One region of the Pseudomonas sp. SG20056 genome, then DNA from elsewhere that is predicted to be linked to it. Evidence: predicted binding sites of a transcription regulator. Region 1 holds the regulator's gene; each other region holds the start of a gene.

Region 1 (3,259 bases):
TGGGGCGTATTCTCAATGTCCCGGTAACGCTGGTTGACCCTGGTCAATCGTTGACTCAAGCCTTGGCTCCGCTGGCGCGCAAGCGGGTGGTGCTGATTGACACTGCCGGCCTGCCCGCCAATGACCCAGCCCTGCGCATGCAGCTGGAAACGCTGGCCAGCCGTGGTGTCAACGCAAAAAATTATCTGGTCATGGCCGCTACCAGCCAGGGCCAAGTGCTGAAAGCCGCCTACCATAGTTATAAGCGTTGCGGCTTGTCTGGCTGCATTCTGACAAAAGCGGATGAGGCCACCAGCCTGGGTGAGGTTTTAGGACTGGCTATTAGCCAGCGTCTACCGGTAGCCTATCTCGCTGATGGGCCACGCATTCCCGATGATTTGCAGATTCCACGCAGTCATCAATTGGTTAGCCGGGCCGTAGGGCTGCAGGCAACCCAGGATCCAAGCGAAGATACGATGGCGGAGATGTTTGCCGGGCTTTACCAGCAACCCGCACGACGCGTCAGTTAAGCGTCCTGCTGTTGGCAATGAACCGCGCTTAGCCAGCCAAGTGGCTCCAGTCGAAGTTAGACAAGGTGTGTAGAAATATGGGTATGCATCCCGTACAGGTGATTGCGGTGACCGGCGGCAAAGGTGGCGTCGGTAAGACCAACGTCTCGGTGAACCTGGCGTTGGCCCTGGCTGATCTCGGCCGTCGGGTGATGCTGATGGACGCCGACCTTGGCTTGGCCAACGTCGACGTGTTGTTGGGCCTCAGCGCCAAACGCACCCTGGAAGACGTCATCAGTGGCGAGTGCGAGCTGCGCGATGTGTTACTGCAGGGCCCTGGCGGCATTCGTATCGTGCCGGCAGCCTCGGGTATTCAGAGCATGGTGCAGCTGTCACCCATGCAACATGCGGGGCTTATCCAGGCGTTCAGCGATATCAGTGACAACCTCGACGTGTTGATCATCGACACCGCCGCGGGTATTGGTGACGGTGTTGTGAGCTTCGTGCGCGCTGCCCAGGAAGTGCTGGTGGTGGTGTGTGATGAGCCTACGTCGATTACCGATGCCTACGCGCTGATCAAATTGCTCAACCGCGACCACGGCATGAACCGTTTCCGCGTACTGGCCAATATGGCTCACAGCCCGCAGGAAGGTCGCAACCTCTTTGCTAAGCTGACTAAAGTCACTGATCGTTTTCTTGATGTTGCCCTGCAGTATGTAGGCGCAGTGCCGTATGACGAGTCAGTGCGCAAGGCCGTGCAGAAGCAGCGCGCGGTCTACGAAGCCTTCCCGCGCTCGAAGTGCGCGCTGGCGTTCAAGGCGATAGCCCAGAAAGTCGACGCCTGGCCGTTACCGGCTAACCCGCGCGGTCATTTGGAGTTTTTCGTTGAGCGTCTGGTGCAGCAACCGATCGCGGACACGGCCATATGACAGCAGCCTCTGGACTTCGTATGTATAGCAAGGCGCAGGCGCAGGATTCCCAGCACCAGTTGATCGAGCGCTACGCGCCCCTGGTCAAACGCATTGCCTATCACTTGCTGGCCCGTCTACCGGCCAATGTGCAGGTCGATGATCTGATTCAGGCCGGGATGATCGGTCTGCTTGAAGCGTCAAAAAAATACGACTCCAGCAAAGGTGCCAGTTTCGAGACGTTCGCCGGTATTCGCATTCGCGGCTCAATGCTTGATGAGGTGCGTAAAGGTGATTGGGCGCCACGTTCAGTGCATCGCAATAGCCGCATGGTTAGCGACGCAATTCGAATAATTGAGGCCAGAACCGGCAGAGACGCTAAAGATCAAGAGGTTGCGGCCGAACTCCAATTGAGTCTCGAGGATTACTACGGCATTCTTGGCGACACTTTAGGCAGCCGCCTGTTCAGTTTCGACGACCTGTTGCAGGACGGCGAGCACGGTGGGCTGGGTGAAGACGCTGGCAGCAACCACCTCGAACCTTCTCGTGATCTGGAAGATGAACGCTTTCAGGCGGCCCTGGCAGATGCCATTGCCAACCTGCCGGAGCGCGAGCGCCTGGTGTTAGCGCTATATTACGATGAAGAACTGAATCTTAAAGAGATCGGCGAGGTGTTGGGGGTTAGCGAATCACGTGTAAGCCAACTACACAGTCAGTGTGCCGCTCGTTTACGCGCTCGTTTGGGCGAGTGGCGTGCACATTGAGTTGTATTCGCTAGCGCTGGGCCGGTTTCACGATTAAAAGCGCACGCAGGTTGCTGTGTGCGTTTGGGACTGTACGGAGGTCGACTTGGACAAGAACATGAAAATCCTCATCGTTGATGACTTTTCAACGATGCGACGGATCATCAAGAACCTCCTGCGTGACTTGGGGTTCACCAACACAGCGGAAGCCGATGATGGCGTCACCGCGCTGCCCATGCTGCAGAGCGGCAGTTTCGATTTTCTGGTGACGGACTGGAACATGCCCGGCATGACGGGCATCGACCTGCTGCGCGCGGTACGTGCAGACGAGCGCCTGAAAACCCTGCCGGTGTTGATGGTCACCGCAGAAGCCAAGCGCGATCAGATCATTGAAGCAGCCCAGGCTGGGGTTAACGGTTATGTAGTCAAACCGTTCACTGCCCAGGTGCTGAAAGAGAAGATTGAAAAGATCTTCGAGCGGGTCAACGGCTGATGTTTGCCATGAGGGTGCTATGGAACATAAAGATTCCGTTCAGGGTGACCTTGAGTCGACCCTGAAACACAACGCTCGCCAACTGGTAGACAGCCTGGAACAAGGCAACTTTGGTGAAGCGGTACAGCTGATACATGAGCTCAACAAAGCGCGTGACCGTGGCCTGTATCACGAGGTCGGCAAGCTGACCCGTGAGCTGCATAACGCCATCGTCAATTTCCAGCTCGACCCCCGTGTGCCACATGCCACTGAGGTTTCGCAAATCACCGATGCCACCGAGCGTTTGAATTACGTGGTGACGATGACCGAAAAAGCGGCCAATCGCACCATGGATCTGGTTGAGCAGAGTGCACCACTGGTTAATGACCTCAGTGATGAGGCACAGAGCCTGAGCGCCGATTGGGGACGCTTTATGCGCCGCGAGATGAGCGCCGATGGTTTCCGCGAACTGGCCAAGCGTGTTGAGCTGTTTCTCGCCCGTAGCGAGCGCGACGGTGCCAAGCTATCTGGGCACCTCAACGATATTCTGCTGGCTCAGGACTATCAGGATTTGACCGGACAGGTGATCAAGCGTGTAACGCAGCTGGTAACCGAAGTGGAAAGCAACCTGCTGAAACTGGTTCTGAT
Region 2 (3,259 bases), 2.2 Mb from region 1:
AGGTGCTGGTGGTTGGCCCAGCTGGGTGCGCTTGGGGTCGACAAAGTGGGCGCCAGGGATGTGGCCGGTGGCGTAGCGGGCGTTACTGGTCAGGTCGACCAGGATCAGCTCGGGCGCATTCAGGCGGCTGGCCAGTTGCGCGGGTTCGATCAGCAAGGGCAACTCAGCGAAGGCGGTCATGCCGGGCCTCTTTTTGCGGGAAAGGGACGGATTGTAGCGGAAAGCCTAGCGCCCGCGGTTGGCAAAGCTGGCCAGGGCGCGCTCAATGCATTGCACGGTTTTGCCGAAGCCCTGCACGCTGGCATCGCTCAGTGCCCGGCCGCCCTGATCGGCGAAGATCAGCATGACCACGCGGTTGTTGCTGGCGATCGAGCGAATCAGCAGATGCTCGCTGGGGAACAGGCTTTTCAGCGAGCCTGGCAGCATGGCGGAAAACTGCGCGATGTTGGTCGGGCTCAGTTTTAGCTGCGCGGGGGCGCTGAGCAGACGGCGCAGCACCTGGCTTTGCTGCGGGTCAAGGCTAAGGCTGGCGGCGGCTTTGTCCAGGCCGCTCTGCTGCTGGGCCATCAGGCGTGTGTGATTGCGGTCGGCCAGTAAAATCAGTACCCGCTGCATGCCGCAGGCCTGGATTGCCTGATTGGCGCAGTCGGTGAGCTGCAAGACATTGCTGAATGCGCTGGGTTGGGCGAGGAGTTTCGCGCATTGCTGGCGCCACTCGCTGATGACTGCGGGCTTGGGCTGCTCGACTATGGCTTGCAGGTGTCGCGCCTGCCATGGCCAGAGCAGCGCTTCGGCCGGGTGCCAGAGGTCGGTGCCGGGCATCTGTCGGGCGCTGCTGACGGCGTTCTGGTGCAGCAGCTGTTGCACGTTATCGAGCGGTACTTGCAGGAATAAACCGGTCAGGCGCTGCCAGCGCAGGCTGTGCGGGCTGTTCCAGGCATAGTGCGCGGACAGCGCCAGGCCGTTGGCCAGCAGAATGCTGTTGGCCGGTTGTGTCAGCCAGCGGCGCAGGTTGCTGTCGGCGTCGAGGATTTGTTGCTGATGCAGTGGATGTTCATTGTCGCGGGCGATATGCAGTGCCTTGACCAGCAGGCGTCGGTCGCTGACCAGCAGCCGATAGCCCTGAGTAACCCACTCCGGCAAATGCCATTGCTCGCTCAGGGCCAGGCAGAGTTTCAGCAGCGGTACGCCCAGCAACTCCTGTTCCACCTTGCTCGCGGCTTCGCCCTTGACCAGCACGCGCTGCTCCCACACGTCGAACAGCTCAGGGTGTGCGGCGAGCAAGGTCCAGATCGGCGCGAGAAACAGCAGGCTGCCCCAGTGTACTTCTTGCCACAGCCGCGCCAGGCGGCCGGCAAACAGGCCGTTGGCCTGGTGGCTGGCATGCTGGCTGATTAGCAGAATTTGCCGCAGCGCTTTGGGTAGCTCTTGCTCGGGCAGAGAGGGCAGGGCATTGAGCAGGTCTTCGGTGCGCTTGATGCCGAGGCGGCTGATCGCTGCTTCGAGGCTTTCGGTTTGCTCGCTCAGTCCGCTGCTCTTGCGGTTGGCTTCACGCAAGACGCTCAGCGCCAAGGCTGGGCAATTTTGCATCAAATCCGCCAACTCGCGCATGGAGCGATTACTGTCTGCCAGGGCGCGTCGCAGCTTCTGCTGACTGTCGATGGAGGCAGGCAATAGCTGGCTGTCCAGCTGCTTGAGCCAGTCTGTCAGGGTGCGCGGATAGTGGACGGGCTTTGGCATGCGGGTTGAGACAAGCTGGCTTTTGACCTTAACTGGCTATAGTCTCGCGCAAAACTTCCGATAAATAGAAGGGTTGTTTTGCAAAGCCCCTTTCTACCCTCTCTGGCAAGTCTCTTTCTATGGCAAAAATCATCGGCATCATTGTTGTATTCGCCAGCGTGTTGGGCGGTTTTATTCTCTCGGGCGGCCAGTTTATGGCCTTGGTTCACCCCTTCGAGATATTGATCATCGGTGGTGCTGCGTTAGGGGCTTTCCTGCAAGCCAACCCCGGCAGCGCCTTTATGCATGTGTTCAAGAAGTCGCTGAGCATGTTCAGTTCGCGCTTTACCCATGCGTATTACCTTGATGTGCTCAAGCTGCTGTACGAGATTCTCAACAAGAGCCGCCGCGAAGGCATGATGGCTATTGAAGCCGATGTTGAAGACCCTGCCGCCAGCCCGATTTTCAGCAAGTACCCCGGCATCCTCAAAGATCAGCAGATGACAGCCTTCATTTGCGATTACCTGCGCATCATGTCCTCCGGCAACATGGCTCCGCATGAGCTGGAAGGTCTGTTCGATATGGAGATATCCAGCCTCAAGGAAGACATCGAACACCCTGCGCATGCCGTAGCCAAGGTGGCCGACGGTATGCCAGCCATGGGTATCGTGGCGGCGGTACTGGGTATTGTGATCACCATGTCGATTCTCGCCGAAGCGGATAACGCGGAGATCGGGCAGAAGGTGGGCACCGCGCTGGTCGGTACCTTCTTCGGGATTCTGGCCTCCTACGGCTTTTTCGGGCCCCTGTCGGCGGCGTTGGAGCACGATGCCAAGGAAGAGCTGAACGTCTATGAAGCGATCAAGGCCGGTCTGGTCGCTTCGGCCTCCGGTATGCCGCCATCACTGGCCGTGGAATTTTCCCGCAAAGTGCTATTTCCGGCGCATCGTCCGAGCTTTGCAGAGCTTGAACAGGCCATGCGTGGGGGCTAAGGCGTAGCATGGAAAACAACCAGCCAATCATCGTCAAACGGGTCAAAAAGGTTGCCGGCGGCCATCACGGCGGTGCCTGGAAAATTGCCTTTGCTGACTTTGCCACGGCGATGATGGCGTTCTTTCTGGTGATGTGGCTGATGACGGTGGCCACCCCCGAGCAGAAGAAGCTGATTTCCGGCTACTTTCAGGACCCTGTAGGGTTCTCGGAAAGTGCCAGCCCGTATGTGATTGACCTGGGCGGCACGCCGACGCCGGCGCCTGATCGCACCCTGAACCCGGAGCCGCAGGAAGAGCAGAGCCCGGCCGAGGATGCCCAGGCGGATGTGGACAAGTTGCAGGCCGAGTCGATAGCCGAAGAAGTCGAGCGTGAGCGTTTGGAGTTATTGCTGCAGGAATTGCAGAACAAGGTTGAGGAAAATCCTCAGCTGCAGAATTTCAAGGACCAGATTCTCTTCGAAATCACCCAGGATGGTCTGCGTATCCAGATCATGGACGCGGAAAACCGGCCGATGTTTGCTTCGGGTAGTGCGCGCTTGCAGCCCTAT
Region 3 (3,259 bases), 1.6 Mb from region 1:
AAAACGTGCGCCAACAAAGGTGGTGTCGACCTTATCTTCATACTGCACATGACGCATTTCAATGGCGGTGGTCATGGCGCCAAAAGGAAAACGGGCGGTAAACCGCTCGTATACCTGGCCTGCTTGCAGGCTGCTGCTGATATTGCCGGGGAAGCGCAATTTGCAGCCGGTAGCAGAGATATCCAGTAAATGTCCGGGTATGGCTGTGCGTAGTTTATCGCCGGCCAACTCGATCTTGATCAGTTCGCTTTGCTTGAGCGGGGCGCGGAAGGCGCTGCGTCGTTGGTGGTAGGTCACCTCAAGCGGCATCGGGCTGAAATAGCAGCGCGCACCTTCATGTTCGGTGATGCGCACGCTCTGTTCGCATTTCCAGGCTACACGTACACCTTCATGGAAGGCTTCGACATTGAACGCCTCGCCATTGGCCAGGTAGCGCTCGCCATCATTTGGCACCAGCTCATCGAGAATCAACAGGTTCTTGTCGCGATCAACGTTGATCACGTAGCTCTGGAAGCGTTGATTGCGTTCGTGGAAGGTGATGATCAGCGGGTCATGGTTTTGTTGCAGTTGGCGCAGGTTGGCAACTATTTCCACCGGTGCCTTGAGCACCTTGGGTGGCTGCGGGCCATCTTCCTGGCTAAAAGGACTGGACACGGTCCATAACTCTCCGAGCAAATGCTATGGCACTAGCATACTGGCAATGTGACAGTATGTCCCCTGTGCCTTTTATAGGTTTCAGGCCTGGCTGAGCGGGCGCTGCTGGCCGATTCTAGCGGCACTGCCGCGACTGTCATAGAGGCTGGGAGTATCGTTGCCACGCAGAATGCCGAGCATGCTGTGAGTCGATGCCTGGCTGGAGCGAATCAGCCTGCCATTGCGCAGGTTGGCCGCTTGGCAGCGCTCAAGCAGGGCGTTGAGTTGATCGCCACGCTCAAGCAGCAGTTCGCCCTGGCTAGATTGTGTGGCAAGCACTTGCAGGCCTGTGCGGTCGGGGCTGAGGTTGAGGCTGGCGAGTAGTTGACTGCGCTCCTTGCCATGCTGGTCAAGCAGATTCAATAGCGGCAGCTTGTCAGCCAGAATGCTCTGCAAGCGGGGGAGGTCGCGGTCGCTGAGGGCTTGGAATTCGGTGTCGATCAATTCAAGCAACTGCTCGGCGGTGCCGATATCGTTGGTGAACAGTTCAAGCAGGCTGGTGTCGTGCATTGCGGGCTCTTCGGGGTAACAGACGCTGCAGGATGTGGTGTGCAGTGTCTATTGGGCGACCAATTACCCCAGCGTAGCCCGGTGACTAGCGCTGGGATTCGAAATTAAGCAGTTTGCTGGCGACGCGCTGGCTATCGACTTGGTAGCTGCCATCTTCGATCGCCTGCTTGAGCTGAGCGACGCGTTCTTTGTTGACGGTCGGCTGATCGCGCAGCTTTTCGCTGACTTTTTGCAACTGTTGGGCCTCGCGGCTCAGCTGTACCGACTCACCGCTCTTGCCGGCTTGCTGCGCCTGCTCGACGGGGCTAGGTACATTGCCGGGTTGTTTACCGCCGATGGCTTCGTTCTGGCCACCTGCCTGCGCACTGCCGGTCCGCCCCGAATTGGCTGGCGATGCGGCATTGTTGAGCCGGTTGATGTCAATGACCATGATGCAAAACCTCGAACAGTGTTTGGACGCTTGCCTAGCTTGTCGGCATTGACCTGGAAAACTTTAGGACAAAAAAGTGTGCGTCAGGTAACAGTCTAAACACAGTGTGGATAATCGTCAGCTCACCAAGTGCACAAAGTTAAAACAAGAATCATGCCTACATCGCCACTTCAACTTGTCCAGGGCCAACTACTCTGGCTCTGATCACTCGATTAGAGCGTTGATTGCGCACGCTGATCTGTTTGCCAATCGTGCCGTCCGACAAGGCTTCGCCGGGCATACGCACACTGATGCCAGCGCTGCGGGCGCTGATCACCACCTGATCACCTTTGCGTATGGCTTCGGCCATTTGCACATGAATCGGCGCAAGCACCTGATCAGGCAGCAGTGGGCGCGTCAATTTTTTGCCGATTGCCTGCTTGAGGGCAGTGAGATAGCCCTGGTTGAGTAGCCCAACATCTCGTTCGGCTAACACCACATCCATATCCGTCAGCAGATTGTCGCGTTTCAGCGGGCGACTGGCGATCACCACTTCGCGGTATAGGCGTACTTGCCCAGGCACAAACACTGTCCAGGGGGCCGCACCGTCACAGCGCACGCGTAAGGTCACGCGGCCAATAGGCTCAGCAGGGCTTTCCAGGGTAGTAGTCAATGGCTGCGGGCACAGCGGCAGGCGCAAGCGTGGGTCGAGTCGGTTGATTTGAATCTCATGGCGGCCAGCGATGTTGCTACGCTGTAAATAATCACTCACCGCTTGCTCAAGAAAAACTTCGCCAGCGCCGATAAGTTGTTCAGGCCGCGTGGCGTTGGCTGTTGCCAAAGCGCTATAGCCGAGTGCCAGCAAAGCGGGTACAACTGCCAGCCAGTAGCGGCATTTTGCCAGTGAGTGTCGGTTAGTTGTCGTTTCAGTGTTCATATGGGTTGGATAGCAAGGCGCGTGCCGCCTGCTACGCTGACAGCAATCTGTTACTCAAATAAGGAGTTTGGGTATGGCCGGTGTGATGGATTCGGTTAACCAGCGAACTCAGTTGGTTGGACAGAATCGTTTGGAGTTGTTGCTGTTTCGTCTGAACAGCAACCAGCTGTATGGGATCAACGTGTTCAAGGTGAAAGAGGTGCTGCAATGCCCCAAACTCACCATCATGCCGAAATCCAGTCCGGTTGTTCGCGGTGTCGCCAATATCCGTGGCGGCACTATCCCGATTCTTGATTTGTCCATGGCCACCGGTAGCGCGCCGCTGGCCAATATCGACAATAGCTTTGTGATCATCACTGAGTACAACACGAAGGTTCAGGGCTTTTTGGTGCACTCGGTCGAACGCATCGTCAACATGAACTGGGAGTCGATTCATCCACCACCCAAGGGCACCGGGCGTGACCATTACCTGACGGCGGTCACCCACCTGGACGACAAAATGGTCGAGATCATTGATGTCGAGAAGATTCTTGCCGAGGTGGCGCCGACATCAGAAGTCATTTCAGAAGGCGTTCTGAATGCCGAAACCCAGGCTCGTGCGGTCAGTAAACGTGTACTGACTTGCGACGACTCATCGGTGGCGCGTAAACAGGTAACCCGCTGCCTGGAGACTGTTGGCGTTGAGGTGGTGGCGCTGAACGACGGGCGTC

What was found. The regulator FliA, encoded in region 1, starts transcription of late flagellar genes. The targets are predictions, from matches to a motif close to CTAAAGTTTNNNNNNNNNNNGCCGNTAA.
Region 2: a site for FliA is predicted at 1,777-1,804, ahead of motA (flagellar motor stator protein MotA). Genes of this name have one in related genera too.
Region 3: a site for FliA is predicted at 1,673-1,700, ahead of flgM (flagellar biosynthesis anti-sigma factor FlgM). Genes of this name have one in related genera too.

Annotation. Positions count from the first base shown of each region.
Region 1 covers NZ_CP134499.1:1,526,761-1,530,019, forward strand. The annotation lists gene flhF (flagellar biosynthesis protein FlhF) at 1-509, shown strand, start outside; gene fleN (flagellar synthesis regulator FleN) at 587-1,417, shown strand; gene fliA (RNA polymerase sigma factor FliA) at 1,414-2,160, shown strand; gene RHP75_RS07335 (chemotaxis response regulator CheY) at 2,258-2,632, shown strand; gene RHP75_RS07340 (protein phosphatase CheZ) at 2,652-3,259, shown strand, end outside.
Region 2 covers NZ_CP134499.1:3,858,749-3,862,007, reverse strand. The annotation lists gene RHP75_RS18350 (rhodanese-like domain-containing protein) at 1-180, opposite strand, end outside; gene RHP75_RS18345 (HDOD domain-containing protein) at 226-1,740, opposite strand; gene motA (flagellar motor stator protein MotA) at 1,860-2,711, shown strand; gene motB (flagellar motor protein MotB) at 2,720-3,259, shown strand, end outside.
Region 3 covers NZ_CP134499.1:3,113,603-3,116,861, reverse strand. The annotation lists gene RHP75_RS14830 (flagellar regulator YcgR PilZN domain-containing protein) at 1-654, opposite strand, end outside; gene RHP75_RS14825 (flagellar export chaperone FlgN) at 736-1,203, opposite strand; gene flgM (flagellar biosynthesis anti-sigma factor FlgM) at 1,289-1,633, opposite strand; gene flgA (flagellar basal body P-ring formation chaperone FlgA) at 1,791-2,549, opposite strand; gene RHP75_RS14810 (chemotaxis protein CheV) at 2,623-3,259, shown strand, end outside.